Linked DNA regions of Variovorax sp. PBL-E5. Each later gene encodes a partner of the first gene's protein in a complex. Links are inferred from orthologs where the notes say so. Each region holds a gene or a part of one and is shown on either strand. Other genes may lie near its edges.

Region 1 (7,714 bases):
GAACAGGTCGTTCTTCTTCGCGTCGAGGAAGAGCGCGTTGTTCGGATTGGTCCGCACGTCGGTCAGGAAGCTCGCCTGGAACAGTTCGTCGCGCGCCTGGTCCGGCGTCTCGCCGTTGGCGCCAGGCAGCGCGCCGGTGGTCACCAGCGTCGTGTAGTTCAGCGTCGGGCTCGGCAGCAGGTTCTCGATGTTGGCTGCGTAGGGCGGCTTGAAGACGGCATTGACGTCCGTGTACACGTCGCCGTAGACCTTCTGGTAGGAGGTCACGATGAAAGGCACGAAGAACTGATAGCCGGCGATCGCTTCCGTGAGCTTGAACGATCCGGACAGGTTGTACGGCCCGGCCAGATGCGCGCCGGCCACCACGTTGAATTCGAGCGGATTGTCGCGCTCGGCGGCGCGCTGCGCCGCCATCGACGAATGCCCGCCCTGCGAATAGCCGGTGAACATCACCTTGCCGGAAAAGGTCGCGCCCGCGCTCAGCATCGCGGCACGCGCCGCGCGCAGCGAATCGAGCACCGAGCGCGCTTCCGAATCGGCGTGCAGGTAGGGGTGGTACGGGAAGGTCGACTTCGCATAGCCCAGGTAGTCGGTCGCCGTCACCGCATAGCCTTGCGCTGCATACATCGCGATCAGCAGGAAGGTTTCGGAATCCTGCGGATTGGCCAGGGTGCGCGGCTTCTGCACGTCCGTGCCCTTGGCATAGGCCACCAGTGGCGCTGCGGCGGTGCAGGCCGTGCCGGTCGGTACCAGCAGCACGCCGGATTCATTGGTCGCCTCGCCCTTCGGACCCACGGTGCTGTAGTTGAGTGCCACCACCTTCACGTCGCATTTGGCCTTGCCGCTGATCGCCTGCAGTCCGTTGGCTGCAGTGGCAGCGTCGATCTGCGCGGCGGTCAGCGTCACCAGCGTGGTGGCGGGTTCCTTCAAGGCACCGGTGCCCGGCCCGGCCACTGCGCCGCCGCCCACACCGACACCGAGGCCGAGGCCACCGCCGCCGTCCCCCCCGCCACCGCAGGCAGCGACCAACAGACTTGCCGTGGCAACGGCGCTCAGAAGATGCAGACGCTTCATGAATGTCTCCTCCGTGGAATGGGTGTGAAAGGCGCAATGCGCACGATCCTAGGCGCGCCCTTTGCAAAGAAGGACGAGGGAAACCCCGAGCCGGTGCGATGCGGGAGTCGCCTCGGCGACGCCGCGGTGCCTCAGTTGTCCTGCGAGGCCCAGTCGACCAGCGCATCGAAGGCCGGTCGTGCCGCGGTGGCGTTGCCGTTGTTGGCGATCGCGACGACCACCCAGCGATGGCCGCTGGCGCCGAGCACGTAGCCCGCGACGCCCGCCGCATCGCGCAGGGTGCCGGTCTTCATGTGGGCGGCGCCGCCCGAGCGCAGCGCGCGCTTCTTCAGCGTGCCGTCGACGCCCGAGGCGGGCAGCGAGGACATGAGTTCGGGCATCACCGGCGAACGCCAGGCCACCTGCAGCAGCCGGGCGAGCGCGGCCGCGCTGATGCGCTCGTCGCGCGACAGGCCCGAGCCGTTGTCGAAGATCGGCTGGCCCTCGCCGGTGCCGATGCGATCGTTCCACCATTGGCGCAGCGTGGTGCGCGACGCTTCCAGCGTGCCGCGCTTCTTCTGCTGCAAGCCGAGCGTGAGGAACAGCTGCTGCGCCATCACGTTGTTGCTGTACTTGTTGATGTCGCGGATCACCTCGGCCAGCGGCGGCGAGGCGACTTCGAAGGCGGGCGCGAGCGCGGGCGGCACGCGGCCATCGCGCACCTGGCCCGTGAGCCCTGCGCCCATCTCGGCCCACAGCCCGCCCACCGCGCGCAGCGCGTAGCTGCGCGGATCCGCATAGGCCACCGGCCACACCTTTTCGCCGCAGGCGGCCGGATAGCTGCCGGCGAAGTCGATGCGCGCAGGGTCCGCGAACTGGCCGCCCAGCGCGGCGCGCCAGTCGCCGCATTCGCCGTTCGACAGCGGCACCTTCGCCTGCATTGCCACGCCGGCCAGCGGCGGCTCGAAGTTGACCTGCGCGGTCTGCGTGCCGCGGCTCGGCACGAAGGTCATGACCACCGACTTGAAGTTGATCAGCAGCGCATCGGGCGCCGCGTTGTAGGGGCGCAGGCCTTCGCCGTCGAAGGCCGCCGGATCGGTGTCGGCCAGCTCGAAGGCGCTGCGGTCGAGCACGATGTCGCCGCGGATGGTGCGGATGCCCAGCCCCTGCACGCGGCGCAGCAGCAGCCACAGGCGCTCCAGCACCAGCGTCGGATCGCCCTGGCCCCTGATGTAGAGGTTGCCGTTCAGCACGCCGTTCTGCACCGGGCCGTCGACGTAGACCGGCGTGGTCCAGGTGAATGCCGGGCCGAGCAGGTCGAGCGCCGCGTAGGTGGTGACCAGCTTCATGACCGACGCCGGATTGACCGGCACCTGCGTGCGCCAGGCGAGCCGCGGCGGGCGCGTGCCGTCGGCATCGGCCACCAGCATCGTCACCGCGTCGCGCGGCACCTTGGCACGCGCCAGCGCGGCATCGACGTCGTTCGGCAGGCTTTGCGCGAGGGCGCTCGTCCAGGCCGGTGCGGCCAGTGCCAGGACGAGAAAAAACGTGCGGCAGGCGCGCTGCGCTGCGGATTGCGGGGCGAGAGGCATCGCGTGATTATCCGGGCCGTCGCCGAGGCCGCGCGTGCGGGCCGGCGGGCCTCGATAATCGAGGCATGCCCGCCGCTCTTCCAACCTTCGCACGCGCCTTCCGACGGAGCGCCGGCGATGCCTAGGCTGCTGGCCTTCGACACCAGCACCGAGACCCTTTCGGTCGCGGTGCGCCATGGCGATGCGCTGCTCGAACACAGCGGCGCGGGCGGACCGCAATCGTCGACCACGCTGATCCCGCTGATCCAGCGTCTGCTGGCCGAGGCCGGCCTGAGGCTGGCCGATCTCGACGCGATCGTCTTCGGCCGCGGCCCCGGTTCGTTCACCGGCCTGCGCACGGCCTGTTCGGTGGCGCAGGGCCTGGGCTTCGGCGCGGGCGTGCGGCTGCTGCCGGTCGATACGCTGCGGGCGGTGGCCGAGGAGGCCCGCCATCGCTTCGGCGACCGGCGCGTCGTCGCCGTGCTCGACGCGCGCATGGACCAGGTCTATGCGGCGCGCCATGACTTCGACGTTGCCCCGCCCGGCGGCATCGCCGAGGTGGAATTGCTCGCCCCCGAGCAGGTCGTGGTGCCCGTCGGCTGGACGCTCGCGGGCAATGCCTTCGGCGCCTATGGCGAGCGCCTGCCGCCGGCGGTGGCGCGCCGCGACGTGCTGCCCGCCGCGGCCGCGATGCTGCGCCTGGCCCCCGAATTGCTTGCGGCCGGCGCAACCGTTGCACCGGCCGATGCGTGGCCGCTCTATGTTCGCGATAAAGTGGCGCAGACCACCGAAGAGCGTGCCGCGATCAAGGCGGCCTCCAAGACCCTGACATGAGCGCAGTCCTGCAATCCCGCGAAGCCCGCCTCGAGCCGATCACGCTCGAGCGCCTGCCTGCCGTCGCCGATATCGAGCGCGACGCCTACAGCCATCCGTGGACGCGTGCCAACTTCGCCGATTCGCTGACCGCCGGCTATCACTGCCAGTGTCTCGTCGGCCCCGGATTCGACGCCGAGCCCGCGCCGGCGTCAGTGCGCGGCCGCCGCCCGCGATGGGGCCTGCCGAGCCCGCGCACCATCCCGGCCGAGGTCATCATCGGCTACTTCGTCGCGATGAAGGGTGTCGACGAGGTGCACCTGCTCAACATCACCGTCGCACCGCCTTTCCAGGGCCAGGGCTGGGCGCCGCTGATGCTGGAGGCGCTGGGCGGTTGGTCGCGCAGCCAGAACGCGCAATGGCTCTGGCTCGAAGTGCGGGCCAGCAACCTGCGCGCGCTGTCCATCTACGAGCGGCACGGCTTTCGCCGGGTCGGCGTGCGCAAGGGCTATTACCCCGCCTACGGCAACGCGCGCGAGGACGCGGTCGTGATGAGCCTGCGCCTCAACGAACCCATCAGCGCCTGGGGCGCATTGAAATGACGCTGCACACACTGAACCTCGATGCGCGCCAGCGCGCGATGCTGGACGAAATGGGCGTCAAGGTCTGGTGGCCGATGGCGCAGGTGGCGCAGCCCGATCAGCCCGCCGAGGTTCGGCCGGTTGCGGCTGCCGCGGCGCCTCCCGCGCCGATGGCGCAGGTGCGCGCCCGGCCCGCTGCGGCGGTGCCTGCCGGCGCGACGCCCGCCGCGCGGCCGGCCGTCGCTGCACTGCACGGCGCGGGCATTCTGGCCGAAGCGCGGCGCCGGCTCTACGGCGAAGAAGGCGCAGCGCAAGCTGGCTGGCTGATCGTTGCCGACATGCCGCCCGAACTCGACGGCCGCCACGGCGAACCGTTCGCGGGCGATGCGGGGCGCCTGCTGGGCAACATGCTGCGCGCCTTGCAGTTGCACGACGGCGCGCTGCCCGTGCACCTGATGCGCACCCACCGCGGCGTCGCCTCCGGGCAGCCCGCCAGCCCGCGCCCGCTGGCAGAGGTTTTTGCCGAAGCCGCGGCCGAACTGGCGCCGCGCATCGTGCTGGCCATGGGGCCACTGGCCGCGCAGAGCCTGATGCAGAGCAGCGAGCCGCTCGGCAAGCTGCGCGGCCGCGTTGCGCCGCTGGCGGTCATGACGGGCATGCAGGACGTGCCGCTCGTCGCGACCTACCACCCGGCCTACCTGCTTCGCAATCCGGCCGACAAGGCACGCGCCTGGTCGGACCTGTGCCTGGCTGCCGAACAGCTGGCGCGCTGAGCGGCCCGGCGGCATCGGGGTCGCGGCCTAGAATTCCGCGCATGAACTTCCTCGACAAGCTGCGCGCCGCCGAGCGCCTGAACGGCTCGCTGCTGTGCGTCGGCCTCGATCCCGAACCGACCCGATTCCCCGCCCGCCTCCAGGGCGACGCCAGCCGCATCTACGACTTCTGCGCGCGCATCGTCGATGCCACCGCCGACCTGGCGATCGCCTTCAAGCCGCAGATCGCCTACTTCGCGGCGCACCGGGCCGAAGGGCAACTCGAACAGCTGATGGAACACCTGCGCCGCAACGCGCCGCAGGTGCCGGTGATCCTCGATGCCAAGCGCGGCGACATCGGCTCGACCGCCGAGCAGTACGCGCGCGAGGCCTTCGAGCGCTATGGCGCCGATGCGGTCACGCTGTCGCCCTTCATGGGCTTCGATTCGGTCGAGCCCTATCTGCGCCACGCCGGCAAGGGTGCCTTCCTGTTGTGCCGCACCAGCAATCCGGGCGGCGCCGATCTGCAGGGCCAGCGCCTCGCGGGCGTCGAAGGCGAACCCTTCCTCTACGAACACGTGGCCAGGTTGGCGCAGGGGCCGTGGAACGTGAACGGACAGCTGGGCCTCGTGGTCGGCGCCACCTATCCGGCGGAGATCGAGCGCGTCCGCGCGCTCGCGCCCACGGTGCCGCTGCTGATCCCGGGTATCGGCGCCCAGGGCGGCGATGCGGTGGCCACGGTGCGTGCCGGCTGGCGCGCCGATGCGCCGATCGTGGTCAATTCATCGCGCGCCATCTGCTACGCATCGAACGGCGACGACTTCGCCGAGGCCGCGCGCCGCGAGGCGACCCGCACGCGCGACGCGCTCGAAGCGGCCAAGGGCAAGGCCTGAGCGAAGACGGTGGGCCTCGTGGCCCGGGCGATGTAATCTCCGGGTCCGACCCCAGACCCAGGAGACTTCGTTGCAACCCCTGCTGCCCCTGCTCGGCATCGCCGGCGCGCTCGCCGTCGGTGTCGTCAGTCCCGGACCGAGCTTCGTCATGGTGGCGCGCACGGCCGTCTCGCTGTCGCGCACCGAAGGCGTCGCCGCGGCGATCGGGATGGGCATCGGCGGCGCCTCCTTCGCCATCGCCGCGCTGGCCGGCTTGCAGGGGCTGCTGCTTGCGATTCCGCAGCTGTACGTTCTTCTCAAGGCGGCAGGTGGCCTCTACCTGGCCTGGCTCGGCGTGCGCATCTGGCTCGGCGCGAAGCAGCCGCTCGCGCTCGCCACTGCGCAGCATGCGGCTTCGGCGGAGGGTCACCCTCACTTCTCGCGCGCGCTGCTGGCCGGCCTGGCCACGCAGATCAGCAATCCCAAGACCGCCATCGTCTACGCCAGCGTGTTCGCCGCCTTCCTGCCGCCGGCATCGGGCCTGGGCTTCGGCATCGCCGTGGTGGCGGTCGTCAGCCTGCTGGAGACGAGCTGGTACACGCTGGTGGCGCTCGCCCTGTCGGCGCGCGGACCGCAGCAGACCTACCTGCGCTACAAGGCCTGGGTCGACCGCGCGGCCGGCGCGGTCATGGTGTCGCTCGGGCTGAAGCTCGTGGCTTCGGCCTACCGCGCATGAAGCAGAAAGGAGATCGACGATGACTTACCAGGGAAGCTGCCACTGCGGCCGCATCGCGTTCGAGGTCGATGGCGAAATCAACGGGGCGATGGCCTGCAATTGCTCGATCTGCTCGCGCAAGGGCTCGCTGATGTGGTTCGTGCCGCGCGACAGCCTGCGGCTGCTCACGCCGGCGGAGGACATGGCCACCTACCTGTTCAACAAGCACGTGATCCGGCACCACTTCTGCCCCACCTGCGGCATCCATCCCTTCGGGGAAGGCACCGATCCGAAGGGCAACAGGATGGCGGCCGTCAACATCCGCTGCCTCGAAGGCGTCGCGCTCGAAGCGGTGCCGGTCCAGCATTTCGACGGCCTCTCGAAGTGAACGCGCCGCGCTTGGCGCGCCACGCGCTCTGAGCGCCTTGCGCCTCACGCCGCTGCGGGCGCCGCGCCCAGGCTCTGCGACACCTGGCCCGCGCAAGCCTTGAGCGCCTGCGCGATCTCGCCGGTCCATCGGGTGTCGAAGATCGCGGTCGGGCCGATCGCCGTGATCGCCAGCACCATCGCGCCCGTGTGGTCGAACACCGGCGCCGACATCGCGCTGACCCCGGGCACGATCTCGCCCTCGGAGCGGCTGATGCCGTGCGCGCGCACCTCGCGCAGCTGCGCCTCGAAGCTTTTCCAGTCCGGCAGCGCCGGCTGCGGCGGCATGCCCGCGCGCCGTGCGGGTGCCGCGCTCTTCGCGCGCTGGCGTTCCTCGTCGAGCAGGCGCTTGACGACCGCGCCGTCGAGGTAGGCGCCGAACAGCCGGCCCGAGGCCGTGTTGGCGAGCGAGAACACCGTGCCATGGCGCATGGCCACGTGCACCGGCGACGGCGACTCGGCGATGCGCACGATGGTGGCGCCGCGCGCGCCCCAGACCGCGATCGCCGCCGTCTGCCCGATGCGCTGCGCCAGCTCGGCGATCAGCGGCGTCGCGAGATGCACCGGGTCGGCCTGCTGCAGGCTGATCAACCCCAGTTGCAACGCGAGCGGACCGAGCAGATAGTGGCCGCTGCCGCGGTCCTGCTCGATCAGCCCCAGGCGGCCGAAGCTGACCATGTAGGGATGCGCCTTGGCGGGCGACATGTCGGCCTCGCGCGCCAGGTCCTTCAGCGCCATCGGCCGGCCGTGATGCACCAGGGCACGCAACAGCTGGCCGCCCACCTCGATGCTCTGGATGCCGCGTTGCGCACGGTCGCTGTCGTTGGCCATGGCCTTTGCCGTCGTTCGTTGATACAGAAGGCATTAGACATTAACTGATCCCGGATTTACACTCCGATCATTCGTTCCATGCGAATTCATTTACCTTAGA
Region 2 (7,752 bases), 2.0 Mb from region 1 along the record:
CCGAGCACCTTCTCGGGATGGTCCTTCCAGATGTCCTGCGTGGTGATCGCGGTGACGCCGATCCTGTCCATGATGGCGCGCTGGCCCCAGGGCTCGCCGACGCAGAAGCCGTCCATGTTGCCGACGCGCATGTTGGCCACCATCTGCGGCGGCGGCACGACGATCACCTTGGCGTCCTTCACCGGGCTGATGTCGGCCGTGGCCAGCCAGTAGTTGAGCCACATCGTGTGGGTGCTGGTCGGGAAGGTGCCGGCGAAGGTGTATTCGCGCTTGTCCTTCGCCATCACCCTGGCCAGCGACGGCGCATCGACCGCGCCCTTGTCGGCCAGCGCCTTCGAGAGCGTGATCGCCTGGCCGTTGCGGTTCAGGCCCATCAGCACCGCCATGTCCTTCTTCGGCCCGCCCACGCCCACGTGCACGCCGTAGACCAGGCCATAGAGCACATGCGACATGTCGAGTTCGCCGTTCACCAGCTTGTCGCGCACGCCGGCCCAGCTGGCCTCCTTGCTGGGCACGATCTTGACGCCGTACTTCCTGTCGAAGCCGAGCACCGAGGCCATCACGACGCTGGCGCAGTCGGTCAGCGGGATGAAGCCGATCTTCACCTCTTCCTTCTCGGGCTTGTCCGAGCCCTGGGCCCAGACGGCTGCGCGCAGCGCGGGGGCGAGGCCGGCGACGCCCGCGGCCGCAGCTTGCAGGACGCGGCGGCGGCTCAGTGCGGGTTTCAATGAATCGGTCATGGGGCGAACTCCGAAAAGGAAATGGACAAATCACGAAAGCGCAAAACGAAAAGGCGTCCTCATCACGCCGGGGCTCGCTCGATGACGAGCCCTTGCGGGATGGGGACGCCTTTGTCCGTTCGATGGGCCGCACCCGTCGTTGGATGCCGCCTGTCTGAAGACCTTCGTCGGTCTATGGCTCTCGGGATTGCAAGCTGCGTGCCAGCCGAAGCGCACGCTCGTGCACCATTTCAGTCATTCCAGGTATTCGGCCATTGAAAGTACGGACTCCGCCACTTCGACCAGCCGACGGCCCTGGTTCATCGCGGTCCGGCGCAGCATCTTGTGCGCCTCTTCCTCGCTCAGGCGGCGGTGCGCCATCAGCAGTCCCTTGGCGCGCTCGACCAGCTTGCGCTCGTTGAGGGCGGCGCGCACGGTGTCGAGCTCGTCGCTCATCGCCTGCAGCCGATGCGATTGCTCCTGCACGATCTCGAGGATCGAGCGTTCGAGCTGCCGCCCGTAGGCGGTCGTGTCCGCCGACGGCGGCGACGCGGCCGCATCGCCGAAGAACAGGTCGGCCGGCGCATCGGCGTCGCCCACCAGCCGGGCCAGCAGCGCCTCGTGCACCTGCAGGTCCGCGCGCGCCTGCGCGGTCTTCTGCGCACACAGCTGCCGCAGATCGGCAGCCAGGCGGTCTTCGACATCCTTCATCGCATCGATGCGGCGCGTCGAGCAGTCGAACCAGGCCTGGCTCAGCCCCGTGTCGAGCGCCACACCCGCGGGCGCCGCGCAGGCGATGCGGCGAAAGCGCTCCAGCTCGGCGAACTGCAGGGCAGGCCGGTCGCTGGGCCAGAGTTCGCCCGGGTGCGAAGCCGTGAACTCGGCGAAGACCTGGAAGCAACGCTCCTGCGATTCGATCAGGTGCAGCCAGTGCTGCTGCCGCGCGCTGTCGTTGTGGCCCGAGGCGAAAGCCGCGGCGCCGCAGGCGCGTTCCTGGCCCGCGAATTCCTTGCCTTGCATGAAGTTGAACATCGCGACCAGCAGGCGCGAGATCTCCGGCGAGGTCGCGCCGTCGGCCGCCTCGAACACGACCGCGAGGAGCCCGGCGATCAGCTTGACGAAAGCTGCGGTGGCCTGCGCGGCATCGATCTCCGTCGCACCGATGCGGCTGCGCAGCGCGGGCAGGGCGTCCAGGCCGGGCAGCACCCAGGCGATGCGGCTGAAGAGGCGGGCGCCGTTGCCGATGCGGCCGGCGTCCGTTTCGAGCCGATCGAAACCGGTGCGCACCGCCTGCTCCATCCGCACGCATTCGACGACTTGCGCACTGCGTTGGACCGCGAAGCCCTGGCCGCGCGAACCCAGCAGCAGGTTCGACAGCCCGCGCTCGCGTTGCAGCGCATGGACCAGCCGGCCGATGGTGCCGACCAGTTCGCTGGTGCGTGCGAGCTGCTCCAGCGCGTCGATCTCGCAGCGCAGTGCGGCCATCAGGAAATTCGGGCCGGATTTCGTCATCGGGCACTGCAGGGGCGCGGATCGCGGGTCCGGGAGGAGGGCATAGGGGCATGGAGCAACATTCGTGCCCCGAAAACGGGCGCCCCCTACACTCGCCGCATGCTCGTCCTGGGAATCGAATCGTCGTGCGACGAAACCGGCGTGGCCCTGGTGGAAGCCAATGCCAGCGGCCTGCCGCGTCTGGCCGCGCACGCGCTGCACAGCCAGATCGCCATGCACCGGGCCTATGGCGGCGTGGTGCCTGAACTGGCCAGCCGCGACCACATCCGCCGCGTGCTGCCGCTCGCGCAGGCGGTGTTCGACGAAGCCGGCCGAACGCTGGCCGAGGTCGACGTGGTCGCGTACACGCGCGGGCCGGGCCTGGCGGGCGCGCTGCTGGTGGGCGCCGGTGTGGCCTGCGCGCTGGGTGCTGCACTGGGCCGGCCGGTGCTCGGCGTGCACCACCTCGAAGGGCATCTGCTGTCGCCGTTCCTGAGCGCGGATCCGCCCGAATTTCCCTTCGTCGCACTGCTGGTGTCGGGCGGGCACACGCAACTGATGCGCGTCGATGGCGTGGGCCGCTACATGCTGCTCGGCGAAAGCATCGACGACGCGGCCGGCGAAGCCTTCGACAAGAGCGCGAAGCTGATGGGCCTGCCTTATCCCGGCGGCCCGTGGCTGGCCAAGCTGGCGGAGCAGGGCGACGCCACGGCGTTCAAGCTGCCGCGGCCGCTGCTGCACAGCGGCGACCTCGACTTTTCCTTCGCCGGCCTGAAGACGGCCGTGCTCACGCAGGCGAAGAAGCTCGGCAGCGAGCTCGAAGCCCGCAAGGCCGATCTCGCCGCATCGACGCAGGCCGCCATCGTGGAGATGTTACTGAAGAAGTCGCTGGCCGCGCTCGAAGAGACCGGCCTGGGACGGCTGGTGGTGGCTGGCGGCGTGGGTGCGAATCGCGCGCTGCGCGAGCAATTGAACACCGCCTGCGCGACACGCGGCGTGCGTGTGCACTACCCCGAGCTGCACCTGTGCACCGACAACGGCGCCATGATCGCCATGGCCGCGGCCATGCGCCTGCAGTCCGGTGTGGAGGCGGCAGCCGAGCGCTATGCCTTCGACGTCAAGCCGCGATGGCCGCTGGCGTCGCTGGCCGCTCCAGCGCTGGCCGCCTAGGCTGCGGCGCGATGTCCTTGCCGTGCGCGGGCAACGGCAGCACGTCCAGCACCTTGCGCCAGAGCCGCGACCATTGCGGCCAATCGTGGCCGCCTTCGGTGGTGAACACGCGGCCGGGCGGCAATGCGTCCGCCAGCAGGCGATGGTTGGCCGCGAAGCGATCGCTCAGGCCGAAGCCCAGGTAAAGCGGCGGCAGGCCCTTGGCGGGCTTGGGGGAGGCATATTGCTGCAGCCACGGCCAGAGCTTGCGGTCGACTTCCTCGTCCGGCGGCGGGCCCTCGGGCGCCTTCCAACTGCGCAGGCCGCCGGCCTTCTGGATCTCGGCGCCGATCGGGCGCCGGCCCAGGTAGGGCGCCAGCGCGACGATGCCGTCGACGGTGCCCGGCTTGGCGAGCTCATGGATCAATGCGCCGAAGCCGCCGATGGAAATGCCCACCAGCCAGATCGCCTTGTAGCCCAGCGCCCGCTGGGGCTGGATGACGTCCTGCTGCAGGCGCTCGATGAAGGTCTGGTCGTAGTAGTACGACACGTCGGCGTCGACGAGCAGCGCGTCGGCGGCCAGGTCGCGTTCCCGCACGGCGTTGACGAATCCTTCGCGCTCGAACTCTTCAGGCTTCAGGAATGCACCCGGCAGGAACACCAGGAGGGTTTCCGAGCGTGAACCGTCGTTTGCGAATTTCAAGTGCGTTTTCATGGCGCTTCGTCTTGTGCTCCTCACCCGCGGCTTTCGAGGCCCGGCAAGCGAACGCAGATTTTGAGTACAGCATTGAAAAAACCGCCACAAAACGTGACGTTATCCGCACTTATTGTCAGATCAAATGAAGTCGGGCCGGCAACAAAAAGTTACCGACCCGGATATTGTGGTTTTTTTGATTTGAAGGCGCAGACGGATCAGTTGATCGCAAGTTGCGCCGCGTTGCTGACCGGCACCCGTTTGCCCAGTTTCAGCGTCAGCACGCCGTTCTCGAGCTTGGCCTCGCTGGCGGCGACGTCGATGTCCTGCGGCAACTCGTAGGCGGCCTTGAACTGGCGCTTGGCGTCGGCCTTGCTGTCGATGCGCACGACGGCGCCTTCGATGCCGACCGTCAGGTCTTCGCGCGAGAGGCCCGGCACGTCGAGCGCGAGGGTCCAGGTCTTTTCATCCTGCTCGACATTGAGCGCCTGGCGTGCGGTGGCGGTGGAGAAGGCATCGTTCACGAAACGCTCGAAGCTGCGGTCGTAGGTGCGCGGAACGAAGCGGGAGGTGCGAATGGCGGGTGCGAAAAACATGGTGAAGACTCCTGAATGAACACAACGAGAGGGACAAGGAATGTGTGTCCCGTACACTGCGCGGCGTTTCAACCTGAGTGCCGCTTGCCACTTCATCTAGGCATGGCGGCGCGCGTTTCAAGACAATGAACTCCAGCTTTATTTGGCGCCGAAGGGCCTTGAAAATCGGCGCCCTGGCGCTATGCGCACCGGCGATCGCGCAGGTGCATGCCCAGTCCGCGGCGCCCATCCGGCTGGCGCTGATCGAGAGCATGAGCGGGCCCTTCGCCAACACCGGGGAGGCCGTCTTCCGCAACATCCTGTGGGCTGTCGAACGCGTGAATGCGCGCGGCGGCGTCAAGCTGCCCGGCGGCGCCCGGCCGCTGCAACTGGACCGTTACGACAGCAAGGGGCAGAACGAGGAAGCGCTCTCGGCCTTGCGCGCCGCGATGGACGACGGCGCGCGCGTCGTGCTGCAGGGCAACTCGTCGGCCACCGCCGCCGCGCTGCTCGATGCCATCGACAAGAACAACGAGCGCGACCTGTCGCGGCGCGTGCTGTTCCTCAACTATGCGGCGGTCGATCCGATCCTCACCAACGAGCGCTGCAGCTTCTGGCACTTTCGCTTCGACGCGCATGCCGACATGCGCATGGCGGCGCTGATGGACGTGGTGAAGGGCGATGCGGCGCTCAAGCGCGTCTACCTGATCGGCCAGGACTACAGCTTCGGCCAGGCCGTGCTGCGCGAGGCGCGGCGCGAACTCGGCGTGCTGCGACCCGACGTGCAGATCGTCGGCGACGAACTGCATCCGATGGGCCGCGTGAAGGACTTCGCGCCCTACGCGAGCAAGATCCTCGCGAGCGGCGCGCAGGCGGTGATTACCGGCAACTGGGGCAACGACCTCACGCTGCTCGTCAAGGCGGCGCGCGAGGCCGGCTTCAACGGCACCTTCTATACCTTCTACGGCAATGCGCTCGGCGCGCCGGCGGCGATCGGCGACGCCGGCATCGGCCGCGTGCTGGCCGTCGCCGACTGGCTGCCCAACGTGCCGACGCCCGAATCCGAAGCGTTCTATCGCGCGTTCCGTGAACGCTTCCCGAAGCCCGCCGACGACTATGTCCACATGCGCATGCGGCTGATGGTCGAGGCGCTGGTGCAGGCGATGGAGCGCGCGGGCAGCGTCGACACCGTGGCCGTGGCGCGTGCGCTCGAACAGGCCGACGTCACCGTCGCGGGACAGCGTGGCCGCATGCGGGCCGCGGACCATCAGTTCCAGCAGCCGCTGGTGGTCGGCGTGATGGACAGGCAGGGCGCGCCCGGCGTGAAGTTCGACGTCGAAGGGTCCGGCTACGGCTTTCGCGTCGTGAAGACGCTCACCGCCGAGCAGGCCGAGATGCCGACCACCTGCAAGATGCAAAGACCTTGATGGCCGGAAGGAACCGATCCGATGCGTGAAGCGATTCACAACCTCGAAGCCTCCAAGATCCGTGAGGTCGCCAATGCCGGCCTGGGGCGCAGCGACGTGCTGGCCTTCTGGTTCGGCGAGAGCGATGAAGTGACGCCCGAGGTGATTCGTCAGGCGGCGATCGAGTCGCTGCAGCGCGGCGAGACTTTCTATGCCCACAACCTCGGCCTGCCCGAACTGCGCGAGGCGATCGCGGCGTACATGAGCGCGCATCACCCGGTGGTCGATGCATCGCGCATCGCGGTCACTTCGGGGGGCGTCAGCGCGTTGATGCTCGCCGCGCAGGCGCTGATCGACGCCGGCGACGAGGTGGTTGCGGTCACGCCCGTATGGCCGAACCTGATCGCGCAGCCCGCGATCCTCGGTGCGCGCGTGCGCTGCGTGCCGCTGGTGCCGGGGGATGGGCGCTGGACGCTCGATCTCGAGGCCCTGCTTTCCGCGATCGGCCCCGCGACCCAGCTGCTGATCGTCAATGCGCCCAACAACCCGACCGGCTGGACGCTCACGCGCGACGAGCAGCAAGCGATCCTCGCGCACTGCCGCCGCACGGGCACGTGGATCCTGGCCGACGAGGTCTACGAGCGGTTGTACTTCGAGTCGACCGCCAACGGATGCGCGCCGAGCTTCCTCGATGTCGCCGCAGCCGATGACCGGCTTGTCGTCGCGCACAGCTTCTCCAAGAGCTTCCTGATGACCGGCTGGCGGCTCGGCTGGCTGGTGCTGCCGCCGGCGCTGGTCGACGCCATGGGCAAGCTGATCGAATACAACACCTCGTGCGCAAGCGTGTTCACCCAGCGCGCCGGCGTCGCCGCGCTCGCCCACAGCGAGGACATCACGCCGCGCGTCGTCGCGCACCTCAAGGCCTGCCGCGACACTCTGGTGCCGCTGCTGGCCGACATGCCCCGTATCCGCGTGCAGCCGCCCCGCGGCGGCATGTACGCGTTCTTCGAGCTCGAAGGCTTCGGCGATTCGCTGGCGGTCGCCAAGCGCCTGGTCGCCGAGGCCGGCCTCGGCCTCGCCCCCGGCAATGCCTTCGCGCCCGAGGCGCAGGGCTGGCTGCGCTGGTGCTTTGCATCGAAAGACCCTGAGCGCCTGGTGCAAGGCGTCGACCGCCTCAAACGCTGGTTACTTGCGCACTAGAGAGGCGGGCCATCCTTCGAGCTATAATTCCAAGGCTTTGCATCCGCCAAGCGCACGGTGCGTGCAGTTCCAGCGCACACCGCAAGTCAAATATCCCGGAACAAGGAAAAACCAATGATCGCAGCCTCCATCAAGGCCGAAGTTGTCAAGGACAACGCCCGAGCCGCCAACGATACCGGCAGTCCCGAAGTGCAAGTCGCACTGCTGACCGCCCGCATCAACGAACTCACCCCGCATTTCAAGACGCACGCCAAGGACCACCACGGTCGTCGCGGCCTGCTGCGCATGGTGAGCCGCCGTCGCAAGCTGCTGGACTACCTGAAGTCCAAGGACGCCGACCGCTACACCGCGCTGATCGCCAAGCTGGGTCTGCGCAAGTAAGCCGAATCGCATGCAAGAACGCCTGGGTTAGTCCGCTAGCTCAGGCGTTTTTTACTTCGCGAATCGTTTCCGGAGTGCCAGACAGAGCGAAGCTGTGTCATTCCATCGAAGTTCGAACCGAGCTTCTCTGGAATGGC

The links.
Region 2: the proteins of tsaB (region 1) and tsaD are in contact, whole or in part, in a solved structure (PDB 4WQ4), measured with the Escherichia coli proteins. The link is inferred for Variovorax sp. PBL-E5 from one-to-one orthologs.

Annotation. Positions count from the first base shown.
Region 1 is NZ_LR594671.1:5,365,024-5,372,737, reverse strand. The notes cover bases 1,780-4,610. They hold tsaB (tRNA (adenosine(37)-N6)-threonylcarbamoyltransferase complex dimerization subunit type 1 TsaB), read left to right. Parts: upstream 1,780-2,762; coding sequence 2,763-3,458; downstream 3,459-4,610. Other genes in these bases: WDLP6_RS26155 (uracil-DNA glycosylase family protein), read left to right, coding at 4,036-4,610; WDLP6_RS26160 (GNAT family N-acetyltransferase), read left to right, coding at 3,455-4,039; dacB (D-alanyl-D-alanine carboxypeptidase/D-alanyl-D-alanine endopeptidase), read right to left, coding at 1,780-2,645. Outside these bases: WDLP6_RS26175 (lipase family protein), read right to left, coding at 1-1,074; more of dacB, read right to left, coding at 1,206-1,779; more of WDLP6_RS26155, read left to right, coding at 4,611-4,791; pyrF (orotidine-5'-phosphate decarboxylase), read left to right, coding at 4,833-5,663; WDLP6_RS26145 (LysE family translocator), read left to right, coding at 5,734-6,378; WDLP6_RS26140 (GFA family protein), read left to right, coding at 6,398-6,745; WDLP6_RS26135 (IclR family transcriptional regulator), read right to left, coding at 6,790-7,614. UniProt on the Escherichia coli protein: Required for the formation of a threonylcarbamoyl group on adenosine at position 37 (t(6)A37) in tRNAs that read codons beginning with adenine.
Region 2 is NZ_LR594671.1:3,358,467-3,366,218, reverse strand. What follows is about bases 1,487-4,355. They hold tsaD (tRNA (adenosine(37)-N6)-threonylcarbamoyltransferase complex transferase subunit TsaD), read left to right. Parts: upstream 1,487-2,330; coding sequence 2,331-3,380; downstream 3,381-4,355. Other genes in these bases: WDLP6_RS16320 (Hsp20/alpha crystallin family protein), read right to left, coding at 4,272-4,355; WDLP6_RS16325 (esterase family protein), read right to left, coding at 3,328-4,062; WDLP6_RS16335 (nitrate regulatory protein), read right to left, coding at 1,487-2,231. In the rest of the region: WDLP6_RS16340 (CmpA/NrtA family ABC transporter substrate-binding protein), read right to left, coding at 1-740; more of WDLP6_RS16335, read right to left, coding at 975-1,486; more of WDLP6_RS16320, read right to left, coding at 4,356-4,649; WDLP6_RS16315 (branched-chain amino acid ABC transporter substrate-binding protein), read left to right, coding at 4,775-6,055; WDLP6_RS16310 (pyridoxal phosphate-dependent aminotransferase), read left to right, coding at 6,077-7,234; rpsO (30S ribosomal protein S15), read left to right, coding at 7,349-7,615.